One region of the Bacillus lumedeiriae genome, then DNA from elsewhere that is predicted to be linked to it. Evidence: riboswitches for the same ligand, from Rfam matches in the RefSeq annotation. Region 1 holds a riboswitch; each other region holds the start of a gene.
What was found. A riboswitch is a leader RNA that binds a small molecule or an ion and turns the genes downstream of it on or off. The one in region 1 is predicted to bind cobalamin.

Region 1 (3,679 bases):
GTGGCCCCTTTTGCTACACACGTGTCAATCCCTTTAGCAATATTGGGTTGTTCAAATTCTAAAAAACAAGTTTCATAGATAATGTTGGTCTCAAGCTCAGGGGTCAGCTTGTCAATAAATTGTCTAATTTGTTCATTTCCTTCCGGATCACGGCTGCCGTGACCGACAAATAATATAGCTTTCATTTCTATATGCTCCTTTAATCCCCGCACGGTGCAGGTTCAAGATTTATTTTTGGCTCTATATCACGATACTCAAAGTTTTGAATTCTTTTCACGCGCTTAAAATATTTAAACAGTCGTTCGTTCGGATGTCCTTTTTCCCTGTATTCCGCAATAATGTTTTCTAGGAGCGGGATCAGTGCGTCCGGTTCTACACCTTCAGCGACAGGCTGTCCGGCATGAGCCGTTCTTCCAACCGTTTTCGCTCCTAAAAACAAATCAAATTTCCCTCTGCGAAAGACGATGCCGATGTCATCATTCACTGCACCGTAGCAAGCCATGCCGCAGCCATTCAACCCGATGCGCATTTCTTTTGGCAAATCAAGCCCATTGAACTTTTCATACAGCCTTTCCGCATATGGAATGGCATCTTTCTTTTCACCGTCACAAAAGTCACAAGCCTTGACAGTAGCCACGTCACCAATGGGAGCAAGGAGAAATCCTGCCTCCTGCAAAGTTGTGACCAATTGATCGGGATTTTCTGTCGGCACCCGCAAGATCACTTGATGGTGCGGTGTATATTCAATCGAGCCTTTTTCTCCCGCTGCCTTCGAGAGAACGAGCAGCTGTTCTGCTGAAAATAATTTATTAGCGACTCCTGGACTGACAGCTACTTCAAAAATAGATTCGGCCTTTTGCTTAAATGGTGAATCTTCAGACACTTGATGTTCCTTTTTATCCAGCATCTGAAGGGCTTTCATACCGAGTTCGTATAATGCGGTCGGCTCCGCTTTTCCTCCATGCAGCGCCCACGGCTCATTTTTCGGCTTCAGCCGTTCATGAGGCTTTAGCGGCTGCTTTTCTGACGTCAACGTGTACTTGCGCTGATAACCTCTCGGCGTAATCATTTTATTGTCATAAAGAAAAGTCGTTGAATTGCCAATGATGACTGTCGTCAGCATGCCGATTTCATGATCGAGCATCTCCTGCAAATTCGTGATGACGACGTGCTCTCTTTCCCGATAGGCACTTTTGACAAGACCGACCGGCGTATCCGGTGAGCGGTGCTTTAATAAAATACGCTGCGCTTCCACAATTTGTCTCGTCCGCTTCCCGCTTTTCGGATTGTACAAAGCAATCACGAAATCAGCTGCGCCGGCCGCTTCGATCCGCTTAGCGATTAAATCCCAAGGAGTTAAGTGATCACTCAAACTAATCGTGCACGCGTCATGCATCACCGGCGCCCCAAGGAGAGATGCACAAGAATTAATCGCTGAAATCCCAGGGACAATTTCTACTTTGACACCGTCCGCTTCTTTCCATCCTTGTTCGACGAGTACTTCGTAGACAAGCCCCGCCATCCCGTACACGCCGGCATCTCCACTCGAAATAACAGCTACTATTTTTCCTTGTTCGGCCAACTTGACCGCCGCCTGCGCCCGGCTGACTTCTTCTGACATTCCTGTGCTGATGACTTCTTTTCCTTCAATGAAATCAGCAATCAACTCTACATATGTTTTATAGCCGATAATGCAGTCGCTTTCCTTTAGCGCTTCTTTTGCCCGCTCCGTAATATGTTCGGCACTTCCCGGACCGAAGCCGACAATTAATAGTTTTCCATTCACTTTTACTGCCTCCTTATACGTTTACTGCTTTTGTTTTTCTTTCTCTTTAGATACTCCTGCTTCACGGTCATTCTTTAGCTGCATTCCTTGGCCCGCATACGTGTAAGTAATGGCCTTCTCTACCCGCTCTCCTTTTTCAAGGTGTGAAGTGACAATCTCTTTTGCCAATTGTTCATCTACTCCGTGATACCATGTACCTTCTGGATAAACAATCACGACACAAGCATCTTTACAGCGGCCATTGCATCTTGTTCTTGTCGTATGAACACGGACATCAAGCTCCCGATTTTTAATTTCATTTCTGATCGCCTGCGTTACTTCTTCCCCGCCTTTTCTCATACAGCTCGAACCGTTACAAATCAATACGTGATGATTCATTTCCGTTAAATCCCAAGTTGCCATACTATCCGCCCCTTTTTCTAAAGTTTTCGTTAAACTCGCCTGTTGATTTCCGCTGCGGGCGGTTCGGGAGCCTCCCCGCCGCTATCGCGCCTGCAAGGTCTCCTGTGGACACGTTTTCCGGAGGGAGTCCCGCACCTTCCGCTCTAATCAACTAAACAGCAATATCAACAGTAGTCATGAACATAGCTGAAAAATAAAAAAAGTCCTTAACTTCATAAGAAGTTAAGGACTTAAGCACATACGTGTGCATAGCTATGATTGGATCGAGTCAAGCAAAATAGCCGCGCATGCCAGCTCCGCTCCATACAGCCATCCCGTTCCTCCCTCCGAAGAATGATGGTTCAAAGAAGAAAGCAGGTCTCCTGGCTTACGGATCGCTTTACTCTTGTCCCTTCCCGGCAGTTACACCAGTGGTTATTGACAATTTCATCACCGTTTACAGTAGCGGGGGCTGCATCGGATTTTCACCGATTTCCCTATTATCCCGGAGATTGACTCTCCCGGGCACTCTCATCTTAATTATTCAATTATCCGGCTGTCAGAAAATGCTTTCTATCAGCCTAGAAGTCTCTAAAAGAGATCTGATCTACACCTATCAATATTATGTATATTATCCAAATTTCGTAACTTTTCGACATCGTTATTAGATTAGCAGGAAGATCACTCATTTGACAAGTGGTTTTTTCAAATTAAATAAAATGATGCCTTTTCACTTAGTTATTTTGGAATAAAAGATTTTGTTAAACTCGCCTGTTGATTTTCGCCTCCGTGCCTGCGGATTTTCCCGTGGACACGCTTTTTCCTCAGGAGTCTGGCACCTTCCGCTCTAATCAACAAAGGGGCCAATTCACACTAGTCATTAGCATCGCCAATTGGAAAAGAAGTCATAATAAATGGGTTCCATCCTGTCATCTGTTGAACGATCCCCTTAATCTCCTGCACTTTTTTTATCAATAAATGATCATTGCCGCTTAAAAGAAAGCCAATGACGGTGCCGCTGTGGCCGATAATGATTCCTGCTTCGAATCGACTGGCTATTTCCTTAAACAACGAAAAGAATGGTTTAGGTAGAAAGCGTTCATTGATCCCGGCACTTTTCGTTGCTGCCAGCATGATGTCGTCTATTTTCCCTGACAATAAGGCGGTACTTATCCCGTTATATAGCTGCTGCAGTTCTGCTTTCTCATTTGGCGTGTATACTCTTTTTGATGAATAACAATCATCTGTATTTACCGTACCGCCGCTGTCGTAGCCAATAAGGAATAAGTCTGGCGCCTCAGGAAAAGATTGCAGCCGTTCACCAGTCTGTTGATTAAACGCATTGATTCCTTCATACATGACACCATCTGTCGGTTCAATGGCCGCTGCTATAGCCGCTATGTCAGAAGGAGCGAATATCGTTCCAAAACTAGCTGCTACAGCGCGGATCGCTGCCGTAATATCCGCGGAGCTGCTCGCCATTCCTTTTCCAATAGGGATCTGGGAATAGGA
Region 2 (3,679 bases), on a different contig from region 1:
TTCAAACCTGATCCGGCCATGTTCAGTCGTATTCCCGCCGATCCCAGCATTGATGACTGCTTGGCTTTGTGCAAGCTTATTCACCCATTTGTCTTTCACATCATAGCCGTTCGCCTGCCAGTTGGCTCCCTGTGTATTGCTGTCACCAAAGGCCAGGATCAAACCATTTTGATGATCGATCGGCATCATCACACGCTTGACCGCTTGGAAATATCCAGCCGCTATATAGGCAGCACGATATTTGTAACGAACCGAGGTTTCTGCAGCTTCATACAATGGTCCATTCAACCATTGTGCTTGATCATATGAACGGGAAAAACCGGCTCCTTCTGCATAACTTCTTTCAAACATCGAGGACAAAGTAAGAACAATACACAACCCTAGTATTATTTTAACGAATAACCCTTTCAATCTCCTTCACCTAACCTATTAACAACGGACGTATATATTATTGAAAGTAACCGCCGAATTTTTTTCCTAATAAACTATGTATACCTTACCATAACAGCTCCTACTCCGATACCTTCTGTCGGAGCAGGCACCTTGTCGAAACTTGCAAAAGAAAAAGCATTGCACACTGTAAGCGTTTTCACATATACTATAAGTAGGTTGGATGACACGCGTGGTCATCATCGTATTTGGCGTAGGCGGGGCCGATACAAGGATAGACTTTCATACATTATTTACCGAAATCATATATAAATCATTCATGATCAAACGAGCCATCCATTCTTCTGATGAAGAGTGGATGGCTCGTTTTTCTTCAGCTTCTTCAAACATGCCTTGATTGCAGCCTATATTGGACGCAAATTCCATGCAAAAGAAAAAAGCCGCTCTAAAAGCGTCATCTTTCGTGACCTTTTAGAGCGGACTTTTTCCTATTTAAGATAAAATAATAAAAAATGGCGGTATCCCTTCTCTTACTCTTGTGATTGCTGCTGACTGGAAAGCTGTGTTTCAATCCTTTTCAAGGACTCGTGCATTTTAAAAAAGATAATAAGAAGTTCGCAATACACACGCACTAATAATGGACCGATGACCAGCGTTAACAGCCCCATGATCACACCTAATCCGCTGCCATAAGGAGAACTGATCCCCGCAGCAATCGTGCCGATTCCAGAAAGAACAGACATCACGACCCCAACCCAGAAAATAATTTTAATAATTGTTGGTGTAACCATTTTATCGAACGACAAGAATCTATCCACATTCGTCCCCTCCCCTCAAAAGTCTGCGTTCAGTACATGTTATTCTGGGATGGGACATTTATGTGGAAAAATTTTCAATAAGGTTGTCCCAAAATGGTCAGCGGCGCGCACATTTCTGTAAGTGCCGCGCATAAAACGGACATAAGTGCGCAGAAACTCGCAATATAGATGCACAAACTTGAATAAGCAGCGCACAAGTTTATATACCGCGCGCATTTCACCTATTCCCGTGCATACCATCATGATTGCCGCGCAGAACATTCAAAAGTCAGCGCACAAATCGATGGCCTCTCCTTCACAAAAGCATAATAAGAGAAAAAATTTGATTTTCTTAAAAAATGCCGGCTATAAAGTGGTATAATATTCTCTAAGTGAATAAACCGTGCAGAAAAAAGGAACTGATTGCTCAGTCAAAAAGGGAATTCGGTGTAAATCCGAAGCTGTTTCCGCAACTGTAAGTGCTGATGAAATAAGAACAATGCCACTGTTTGAAACGAACGATATCAAATGGGAAGGCTCTTAAAGTAAATGGATGCACAAGCCAGGATACCTGCCTTTTTTCTATCGTATTATGCTCTTCGGAAGTTAAGAGGATGGTACGGCAACTTTGCATCTATACATATATTTATTGATGACGACTGCCGGCCAACGTTCTTGGGTGGTTTTTTTTATGGATTTTTTACACCACGGAAAATACGAAAGGTTGTTCATAAATGTTTATAGACGGAGGAATAATCAATGAAGAAAACGTTATTATACAGCTTGATTGCTTCGCTTTTTCTTATTTTCTTAACGGCCTGCGGCAATGACTCTTCATCTACAAAAGAAACAAAGAAAGAAGAAACATCTTATACAGTTACTGATGACAGAGGGAAAGAAATCACGTTGAAAAAAGTGCCGGAAACGGTTGTTTCCTTGCAGCCAAGTAATACAGAAATTCTCTTTGCTTTAGGAGCAGGCGACAAAATTGTCGGCGCAACTGAGTATGATACCTACCCGGAAGAAGCGAAAAAGATTAAACGTGTAGGTGACACTATGACAGTCAACGCTGAAGCAGTCATTGCCTTAAATCCCGATGCTGTCATTGCTTACACAAACGGTGACGATAAAGGAATTAAACAACTGGAAGACACAGGTATTCCTGTGTTTGTCATTAGTTCTGCGCAAACATTCGAAGACGTGTATGGCAACATCGAACAAATTGCGTCAGTCATGGGTGTGAAGGAAAAAGGCGACGAACTCGTTTCTGGCATTAAAAAACAAGTCGCTAATGTGCAAGAGAAAATCGCTAGTGTAAAAGAAAAGGAAAGAGTATACTATGAAGTCAGCCCTGCTCCTGATATTTTCACAGCTGGCTCCGAAACATTCCAGCAAGAAATATTGAACAACGCTGGTGTCGAAAACGTGTTTGCTGATCAAAAGGGCTGGGTAAAGATCTCTGAAGAAGAAATTGTAAAACGCAACCCGGATACCATCTTAACACCAGGCAGCGAAGATCCAGTGAAAGAATTCAAATCCCGTGCCGGCTGGGATCAAATCAATGCGGTGAAAAACGAGAAAATCTACTCCCTCGATACCGAGATCATGTCTCGTCCAGGCCCGCGTATCGGTGAAGCCGTCGAACTGACTGCCAAAACCGTCTATCCGGATCTTTTCAAATAATCCTTTAAAAGAAATGAATAAAAAATCCTCATAATAAAAGCCAATGAACATAGCCGTCAGGTCTTGTTCATTGGCTTTTTTTGAATAGTAAAAAAGGAGCGCTCTCATTAAGCAAATTTCCCCTCTTTTTATTCAATAGGACTCTTACAGGTGAAGAGATCTACTTATTATAATTCTTGGGTTATGGCTGTTGCCGGATCGATAGAAACGTAGTAATCGTCCATATTTGTATTAACCACGAATTCATAGTTTCCCTTGCGGTCGGTTTCAACATAATAAATATCTTGAACGTATTCACGGTACTTTTCATGTCTATAGGTATTTTCGTATTGACTAATCAAATACTTTTCCGCTTCTGCAATAGTCAGATGAAACGGCTCTTCATCTGCTGACATGTAATCAGGTAATTGACTCATTTTCCATTGGCCGTTCCGCTTCACAAGCGTCCACGTCTCTGCATGGGGTTCCTCAAGGCCTTGTGGATAACGAAGTGTTACTTTAATCTTCTCACTGCTTCTCTCTAAAATATCATACGGCAGTCCACTATCATATACTTCGTCGTAAACGAGCCAGTCACAATAGATACATGTAACCTTGTAATAGGCTTCCATTCTTTCAAGCATTTTTCCTTCTGCAAAAGGAGTTAATTCCTTTTTAAATGTGGAAAAAAGAGGGCGGGTCTTTTTTAATTCATCCATACTATCTTCCCAGGAAACATTCACATACAAGTAATAATAGATAATCGAACTAGCTTTATGTTGTACTTCACTGATTAAATTAAATAGCTCTTGATCGTTGTATTCATCTAC
Region 3 (3,679 bases), on a different contig from region 1:
ATTTTTTGCAATTACCGGCATATTTTTAATCGGTTACAGCTATTTAACATTAACAGGCTTCACCCAGTCGGCAGGTTTTATTGTTGGAATCTGTCTAATGGTTTTGCCGCGGCTATTTATCAAACAGCGGACGATGCTTTTTATAACAGGTGCTGTTTTAGGAAGTGCTGCTTGGTATGCGGATATTTTTTGGCTGTTGTTACTAAGTGTATTTATCATTGTTTCGTCATTTTTATCTCATCGCTCGTTAACTCATTCTTTCATAGGTGCCACGTGCTTTGCAGCAATTGCTTGGCAGTTCCAACAAAGCGTCGGGCTCGAAGGAAGTTTCCTAACGGCTACAGCTGCCTATCTAAGTCATTTAGTGGCGGATATGAAAATATGGCCGGTAAATAAAAGGGGCATTAAGTGGTTTCAGCCGTTGTTTAATAAGGAATTCTAACATTACATTGAGTGTATAGGGAATATGTGTAGTTTATCTTTTTCTATTACCTGGGCATGATAAATCAATTCAGGAATTGTTACACACTTATAACCATTTTTATCTAAGTAAGTTAATATTGTATCCAAGGCTTCTACCGTTTGGGTGCGATTACCGCCAGCATCATGAAGGAGGATAATGTCACCGGATTTTACATTTTTAGTGACATGGCTGCTAATTTTATTTGCAGATGGACGCAGCCAATCTTTAGGGTCTTGATGCCAAGACCACATGACAACTAAGTAATTTTTTTGAACGGCATTACGAATAACTGAGTCATTATATACATCACCAACTGGACGAAAAAGTGACGTCTCCTTTCCTGTAATATTTTTTATAGTTTGAGCGGTTAAGTCCAGTTCAGTTTTTAATTTTTTAGAATTAGTACTTTTATCGTAAATATGATTATATGTGTGATTGCCAACTGCATGATTCTCTTTTACAGTTCTTTTTAAAATATGGGGAAACTTATCAGCATTTTTTCCAGTGACGAAAAAGGTTGCTTTTGCATTATGCTTGGCTAAGATATCAAGGATTTGTGGAGTATACCTGGGATCTGGCCCATCATCGAAAGTGATTGCAACAAGTTTCGTTTGTGCATTCACTTCCCATACAACATGTCCGGACTTTTCAAATTTATCACGGCTGCTTGTATGGGCTTGCGTCCATACAGAAGTGGAAAAATAACTAATCAAAAGAGTACAGACAAAGAAAATAGATCTAATCAAACATAATCCCCCCCTAGATATGAGAAATAATATGAGTTAGTTTATGTATTTTAAAAAATAACAACCCCCTTTGCTTATGGTAAAAAATACATTTGTTCAATGGGAGAAGTATCCTGATTTTGTAAGGAGTCATAAGTAGATTACATTATGTGGAAAGTTCAAAAAAAGAAACCAAACTCTGCTTGCGCAAGAGGATAATCACTGCTATACTAATCCGGACACAACATTTAGTGTTTGCTTTTCATTTAAATCAATATTTAGTGTTAAATAGTAAAGAGGTGCTGTTGCAGCTTAATAGGGAATTCGGTGAAAGACCGAAGCTGTCCCCGCAACTGTAAGTGTAGACGATCGCGGCTGAACCCACTGTCTTACGACGGGAAGGAACGCGAAAGGAAGAAGCACGAGCCAGGAGACCTGCCTTTTTATAGCGTTTGATCTTCTTCGGGAGTTGGGAAGGCAGCGCGAGGAAAACGAAAATCTCTTTCATACAGACATTCTTTTTTATACATTCAGAATCAGTCTGTTCAATTTTTTATTTAAGAGTGCCTTTCTTCGCCCTGATCCCATCTTTCATTTGGAAAGATGGTTTTTTTATGGAAAAAATCACTTTCTAAACTATTTATTTGTTTAGGAGGAATAAACATGATTGAGACAGTACAGAGCATTGCGGAAGAGGTTCTTGAGGAAATTCAATCGGAATTTCCAACTATTGGACTAGCGGACTATCAGAAAAAAGTGAGAGACACGTTGCATACGAGAGAAGAGTGGACAGAAGAACAAACACAACAGCTGCTTCTCCATGCAGCGGTCGAGCGGATCACAAGCGAAGAGCCCAATTGGACATTTATAGCGGCTCGTCTGTATTTAAAACAGCTTTACAAACAAGCCGCCAAAACGCGGGGAGAAGCAGGAAGTGCGTATGGAAACTTTCTAGAGCTTATTCATTTGTTAATCAAAGATGGAGTATATGATTCGCAGTTAATCGCTGCTTATACGGAAGATGAGATCAATGAATTAGGGAAAGTGATCGATCCGGACAAAGATCAATTATTTACATACATCGGAATTGTTACGTTAAGTGAGCGGTATTTAGCTCATACGCTGAACAAACAAACGGCAGAGCTCCCACAGGAAAGATGGCTTATGATTGCGATGACTTTAATGATGAACGAACGCAGGGATCAGCGTTTACAGTACGTCAAAGAAGCGTATTGGGCACTTTCTAATTTATATATGACAACAGCTACTCCAACGCTTGCTAATGCGGGCAAGTCATACGGTCAGCTGTCCAGCTGTTTCATTGATACGGTCGACGACAGTCTGCAGGGCATTTTTGATGCGAATACAGATGCGGCAAACTTAAGCAAAAACGGTGGGGGCCTTGGCATTTATCTAGGGAAAATCCGCAGCCAGGGAAGTGATATTAAAGGGTTTAAAAATGTAAGCTCGGGTGTGATTCCTTGGATGAAGCAGCTAAATAATACAGCCGTGTCGGTTGACCAGCTCGGTCAGCGGCAAGGGGCGATCGCTGTCTACCTGGATATTTGGCATAAGGATATCTTTTCGTTCTTGGAAACTCGATTGAATAACGGAGATGAACGCCGTCGAACACATGATTTATTTACCGGTGTATCGATACCAGACATATTTATGGAAGCAGTAGACAATCGAGGAGACTGGCATTTGTTCGACCCGCATGAAGTCAGAAAAGTCATGGGTTATTCTCTTGAAGATTCATTCGATGAAAAGCAAGGAGAAGGAACGTTTAGAAAGAGATACATGGAATGTGCCTCACATCCGCAACTTAGCAAAAAAACCGTGCCGGCCATCGAGATTATGAAAGCGATCATGATTTCTCAGCTGGAAACTGGTACGCCTTACATGTTTTATCGGGATACGGTCAATCGGGCGAATCCGAATAAGCATGAAGGGATGATTTATGCAAGCAATTTATGTACAGAAATTTGCCAAAATATGAGTCCAACCGTTGTTGTAGAAGAAAAAACGGAAGATGGAAAAATCATCATTACGAAAGATCCCGGCGATTATGTGGTGTGTAATTTATCGTCCATTTCATTAGCCCGGACAGTGATGGATGGTGTACTTGAGCGATTAATTCCGATTCAAGTGAGAATGCTTGATAACGTCATTGATATTAATACGATCCCTGTTTTACAGGCGCAGCTGACGAATCAAAAATATCGGGGCATCGGGCTCGGAACATTTGGATGGCATCATATGCTCGCTTTAAAAGGATTGAGCTGGGAGTCGGAAGAAGCGGTACAGTATTGTGATGAATTATATGAACAAATTGCCTTTTTAACGATTCAGGCAAGCGCGGAGCTGGCGGAGGAAAAAGGAGAATATCCAGTCTTTCGAGGTTCGGACTGGGAGAACGGCGTGTATTTTGAACAGAGAGGATACGGAGGTTCAAAATGGCAGCAGCTGAAAGAAAAAGTAAAACAGTCTG
Region 4 (3,679 bases), on a different contig from region 1:
GCTCAATTGACATTTATCATCGAGTATACAGTGCCCTTATGTTTGATTCATATGCAGTTCCATTTCCGTCGGGGGATGGGAAATCGTCACTTACGGCTATGCGTACACTATTTGAAGAAAAACATGAGCAGCTTGCCGGGCTTATCGTTGAATCAATGATACAGGGAGCGGGCGGAATGCACATTATGCCGCCTGGCTATTTGAAAGAGCTTGAGCGCTTATGCCAGGAGTTTCATATTTTACTCATTGTCGATGAAGTAGCGACAGGGTTTGGCCGTACGGGGAAAATGTTTGCCGTTGAACATGAAGGAGTCTCTCCGGATATTATGACCGTCGCAAAAGGAATTACCGGTGGATATTTGCCGATTGCTGCTACACTTACTACAGAAGAGATTTACGAGGCTTTTTATGCCGATTTCACAGAAATGAAAACTTTTTTTCATGGTCATTCTTATACAGGCAATCAGCTTGGCTGCGCGGCTGCTTTAGCGAACTTAGCTATTTTTGAAAAAGAGGGGCTTGTTGAACAGGCCGCCCGTAAAGCGGAATATATTCAAACGATATTGGCAGAATTAAAGGAACTGCCTCACGTTGGCGAAATCCGTCAGCTTGGTCTAATGTGCGGCATTGACATTGTGAAAGATAAAGAAACGAACGAGCCTTTTCCGTTTGAAGAAAGGGCTGCTTACCGGGCAACGCTGCGTATGCGGGAACTTGGGATGCTGACGAGACCGCTCGGTGATGTCATTGTATTTATGCCGCCGCTTGCTGCTACTTATGAAGAGCTGACTAAGATGGGTCAAATCATGAAGCAGGCCATCAAAGACATTCAGCTAGTTACTAAATAATTAATGGTATTCTATTATTAAAGAGAAAACAAGAAGGAGCTGTCTTAGACAGCTCCTTTACTTAATACTAAATCCGATGGCTTTCTTCTTTTCTTTAAGAAAGTTGAAACAATAATTTTTCACTAAGTTGATTGGAGTGGAAGGCACGAAGACTCCTGTGGGGGAAAGCGAAGTACCTAGAACGGAAATCAACAGACACGTGTAAAGAACCATACAAGGGATGCCCCTAGCAGTTATACTATTGGGGCACCCTTGTCATGTTATGAGTTGCGATCATGTGTGGAATCGTGATCAGGTAAATCATTGTAGTATTCGGGAATGTTGTCGATCCGAGTTGTATCGGAAGAGTCAAGTGACTGACGGAGGAAGTAGACGAGAGTGGATGCGATAAAAAGCAAGACAAATGCTAGTCCGATGACGGTAAACAGCCCCATGATAGACACTCCTTTCACTTGTGTTTGTTCTATATCTATTCTTTGAAACACGCATGTAAAACGGAATCATTGATTATGCTTCAAAAATTTTAAAACTTTTAGAATATCAATCCATTCATTTAAAAAGACTGGCAAGTGATTTTACTTATCTTCTACTTTAAAATGGCATGGAAGTCACGTTGTTTTCGTGTATAATAAGCTTGATAGGAAACTACATACGTTGAATCAGGTAAAGCTCGAGTGAGAAGAGCTTTTTAAAAGGGCAAGCTGATGAAAATCCAGCGCGGTCCCGCCACTGTAAGTGAAATGATGTCATTTTATAAGCCAGAAAACCTGCCTGATTTAAAACACTGATAACCTGCGCGGATGGGATGGTGTAGAAGCGGCTGCCGGCTCATTGCGCCTGTCTGCCCTTTTTCACTGCATCTCTTCATCGTGTAGAGGTGTTTTTTTAATGCCTATTTTTATCATTCAAAGAGAAGAGAGAAGGAACAAACTGATGAAAAATAAAGGGATGTATAGGATAGACACTTGTTTTGTTAAAGGAGTAGAGAAATTTGCCGAAACCATTTGTTCAGATGTTTTTCAGAAATAAAGTTTCGGCTTATTTATCAGCGTTTGCCTTTTTTACGATCGCTGTATTTGCCGGTATCTCCATTGGGACGATACACGTTCCATTTAAGGATATTGTCTTCCTATTGTCACACCATTTTTTCGGGACACCGCTGTATGGCATTGATTCTTCTATCGATAACATCGTCTGGCAGATCCGGTTTCCAAGAGTCTTGTTAGCCGGCCTTGTTGGTGCCTCTTTAGCGGTGGCAGGAGCTGCCTTTCAAGGGCTCCTGCGTAATCCGCTGGCAGATCCGTACACACTAGGTGTGTCATCTGGTGCTTCTGTTGGTGCGGTCATGGTGCTGTTCTTCGGCATTCAGCTGCCGTGGCTGACCGGCTTTACGCTGCCTATTGTCAGTATTGCAGCTTCCATCGTGACGATTTTTATAGTCGTTTTGTTTGCTCAATCGATTGAACGATCGTTTAAAGTGGAGACGATCATTTTGACAGGAATCATTTTTAGCTCTTTCTTGGGAGCGGTCATTTCTTTAATGATCGCCTTGACAGGTGAAGAGCTGCGGCAAATTATTGGCTGGCTGCTTGGTAGTGTATCGATGCGTGGCTGGGATTACATTGGAATTATTCTCCCGTTTTTTCTGGGAGGGACGCTGCTGTTAATCATTCATGCGCCCGAATTGAATGCGATGTCGTTTGGAGAAGAGAAAGCCCAGCATTTAGGAGTGAATGTCCGTCGGAAAAAATTGACAGTGCTGTTAGCCGGCTCGGTATTGACAGGGGCAGCTGTTGCTGTCTCCGGAACGATTGGCTTTGTTGGCCTCGTCATTCCTCATTTCATCCGTCTCATCTGGGGACCTGATCATCGCCATTTGCTGCCGTTGTCACTGTTAACGGGTGCCGGCTTTTTAATTTTGGCTGATCTTGTATCCAGGATCATTATCTCGCCGGCAGAACTGCCGATTGGGGTGATCACATCTGTTATCGGTGCACCAGTATTTGCCGTTATTTTACTTCGTAAACAAAGGAAAGGAAGAAGAGCAGCATGATTCAAGCAGAACAACTCACCGGCGGCTATAATGGCAAAATGATTGTTCACGAACTATCTTTTTCTGTGGGGGCGGGAGAGCTTTTTGGCATATTAGGACCAAATGGAAGCGGGAAGACGACGCTATTTAAAATGATGAGCGGCATCATCCCTACAAGCCGCGGGACACTATGGATTAACGGGAAAAAACTGCCGGATTACACGCCGAAAGAACTGGCAAAACGTCTCGCTGTCCTTCCACAAATGACCTCACAATCTTTTTCCTATACAGTGAAAGAAACGGTCTCCTTAGGGCGCTATGCTCATCAAAGCGGCTTCTTCCCAGTATGGAGAGCAGAAGACGAGCGGGCTGTGAGGCAGGCGATGGAACAAACAGGAACGCTGCAGTTTTCAGATGCTTCTCTTGAAGAACTGTCAGGCGGTGAGCGTCAGCGTGTTTTTCTCGCGCAAGCGCTCGCTCAGCAGCCAGAAATCCTGCTTTTAGATGAACCGACAAATCACCTGGACTTATCTTTTCAAAAAGAATTGCTTGATTTGTTAAAGAAAATGACGAAAGAAACGGGTTTAACGGTGATTTCGATCTTTCATGATTTAAATCTCGCTTCTCTTTATTGTGACAGATTGCTGCTCATGAAAGACGGAAAGATGCGCAGCCTTGGCAATCCAAGTGAAGTGTTAAAGGAGGAGCCGATTCAACAAGTGTATCAAACAGAGATCCATCAGCGTCCTCATCCAGAAGTGCCGAAGCCGCAAATGAGTATTCTCCCTGAGAAAACGAG

Region 2: linked by a shared signal. The riboswitch ahead of QYG89_RS15895 (ABC transporter substrate-binding protein) and the one ahead of QYG89_RS00155 ((2Fe-2S) ferredoxin domain-containing protein) in region 1 are both predicted to bind cobalamin.
Region 3: linked by a shared signal. The riboswitch ahead of QYG89_RS15335 (ribonucleoside-diphosphate reductase subunit alpha) and the one ahead of QYG89_RS00155 ((2Fe-2S) ferredoxin domain-containing protein) in region 1 are both predicted to bind cobalamin.
Region 4: linked by a shared signal. The riboswitch ahead of QYG89_RS10640 (FecCD family ABC transporter permease) and the one ahead of QYG89_RS00155 ((2Fe-2S) ferredoxin domain-containing protein) in region 1 are both predicted to bind cobalamin.

Annotation. Positions count from the first base shown of each region.
Region 1 covers NZ_JAUIYO010000001.1:25,649-29,327, forward strand. Annotated here, with positions in the region: gene QYG89_RS00145 (sirohydrochlorin chelatase) at 1-185, opposite strand, end outside; gene cobJ (precorrin-3B C(17)-methyltransferase) at 200-1,786, opposite strand; gene QYG89_RS00155 ((2Fe-2S) ferredoxin domain-containing protein) at 1,808-2,188, opposite strand; cobalamin riboswitch at 2,524-2,715, opposite strand; gene QYG89_RS00160 (GHMP family kinase ATP-binding protein) at 3,041-3,679, opposite strand, start outside.
Region 2 covers NZ_JAUIYO010000021.1:31,476-35,154, forward strand. Annotated here, with positions in the region: gene QYG89_RS15880 (SGNH/GDSL hydrolase family protein) at 1-411, opposite strand, end outside; gene QYG89_RS15885 (hypothetical protein) at 614-787, shown strand; gene QYG89_RS15890 (DUF4282 domain-containing protein) at 921-1,208, opposite strand; cobalamin riboswitch at 1,585-1,780, shown strand; gene QYG89_RS15895 (ABC transporter substrate-binding protein) at 1,947-2,870, shown strand; gene QYG89_RS15900 (S-layer homology domain-containing protein) at 3,038-3,679, opposite strand, start outside.
Region 3 covers NZ_JAUIYO010000019.1:18,604-22,282, forward strand. Annotated here, with positions in the region: gene QYG89_RS15325 (metal-dependent hydrolase) at 1-442, shown strand, start outside; gene QYG89_RS15330 (polysaccharide deacetylase family protein) at 445-1,209, opposite strand; cobalamin riboswitch at 1,469-1,645, shown strand; gene QYG89_RS15335 (ribonucleoside-diphosphate reductase subunit alpha) at 1,852-3,679, shown strand, end outside.
Region 4 covers NZ_JAUIYO010000007.1:42,429-46,107, forward strand. Annotated here, with positions in the region: gene bioA (adenosylmethionine--8-amino-7-oxononanoate transaminase) at 1-848, shown strand, start outside; gene QYG89_RS10635 (hypothetical protein) at 1,109-1,282, opposite strand; cobalamin riboswitch at 1,493-1,637, shown strand; gene QYG89_RS10640 (FecCD family ABC transporter permease) at 1,840-2,901, shown strand; gene QYG89_RS10645 (adenosylcobinamide amidohydrolase) at 2,898-3,679, shown strand, end outside.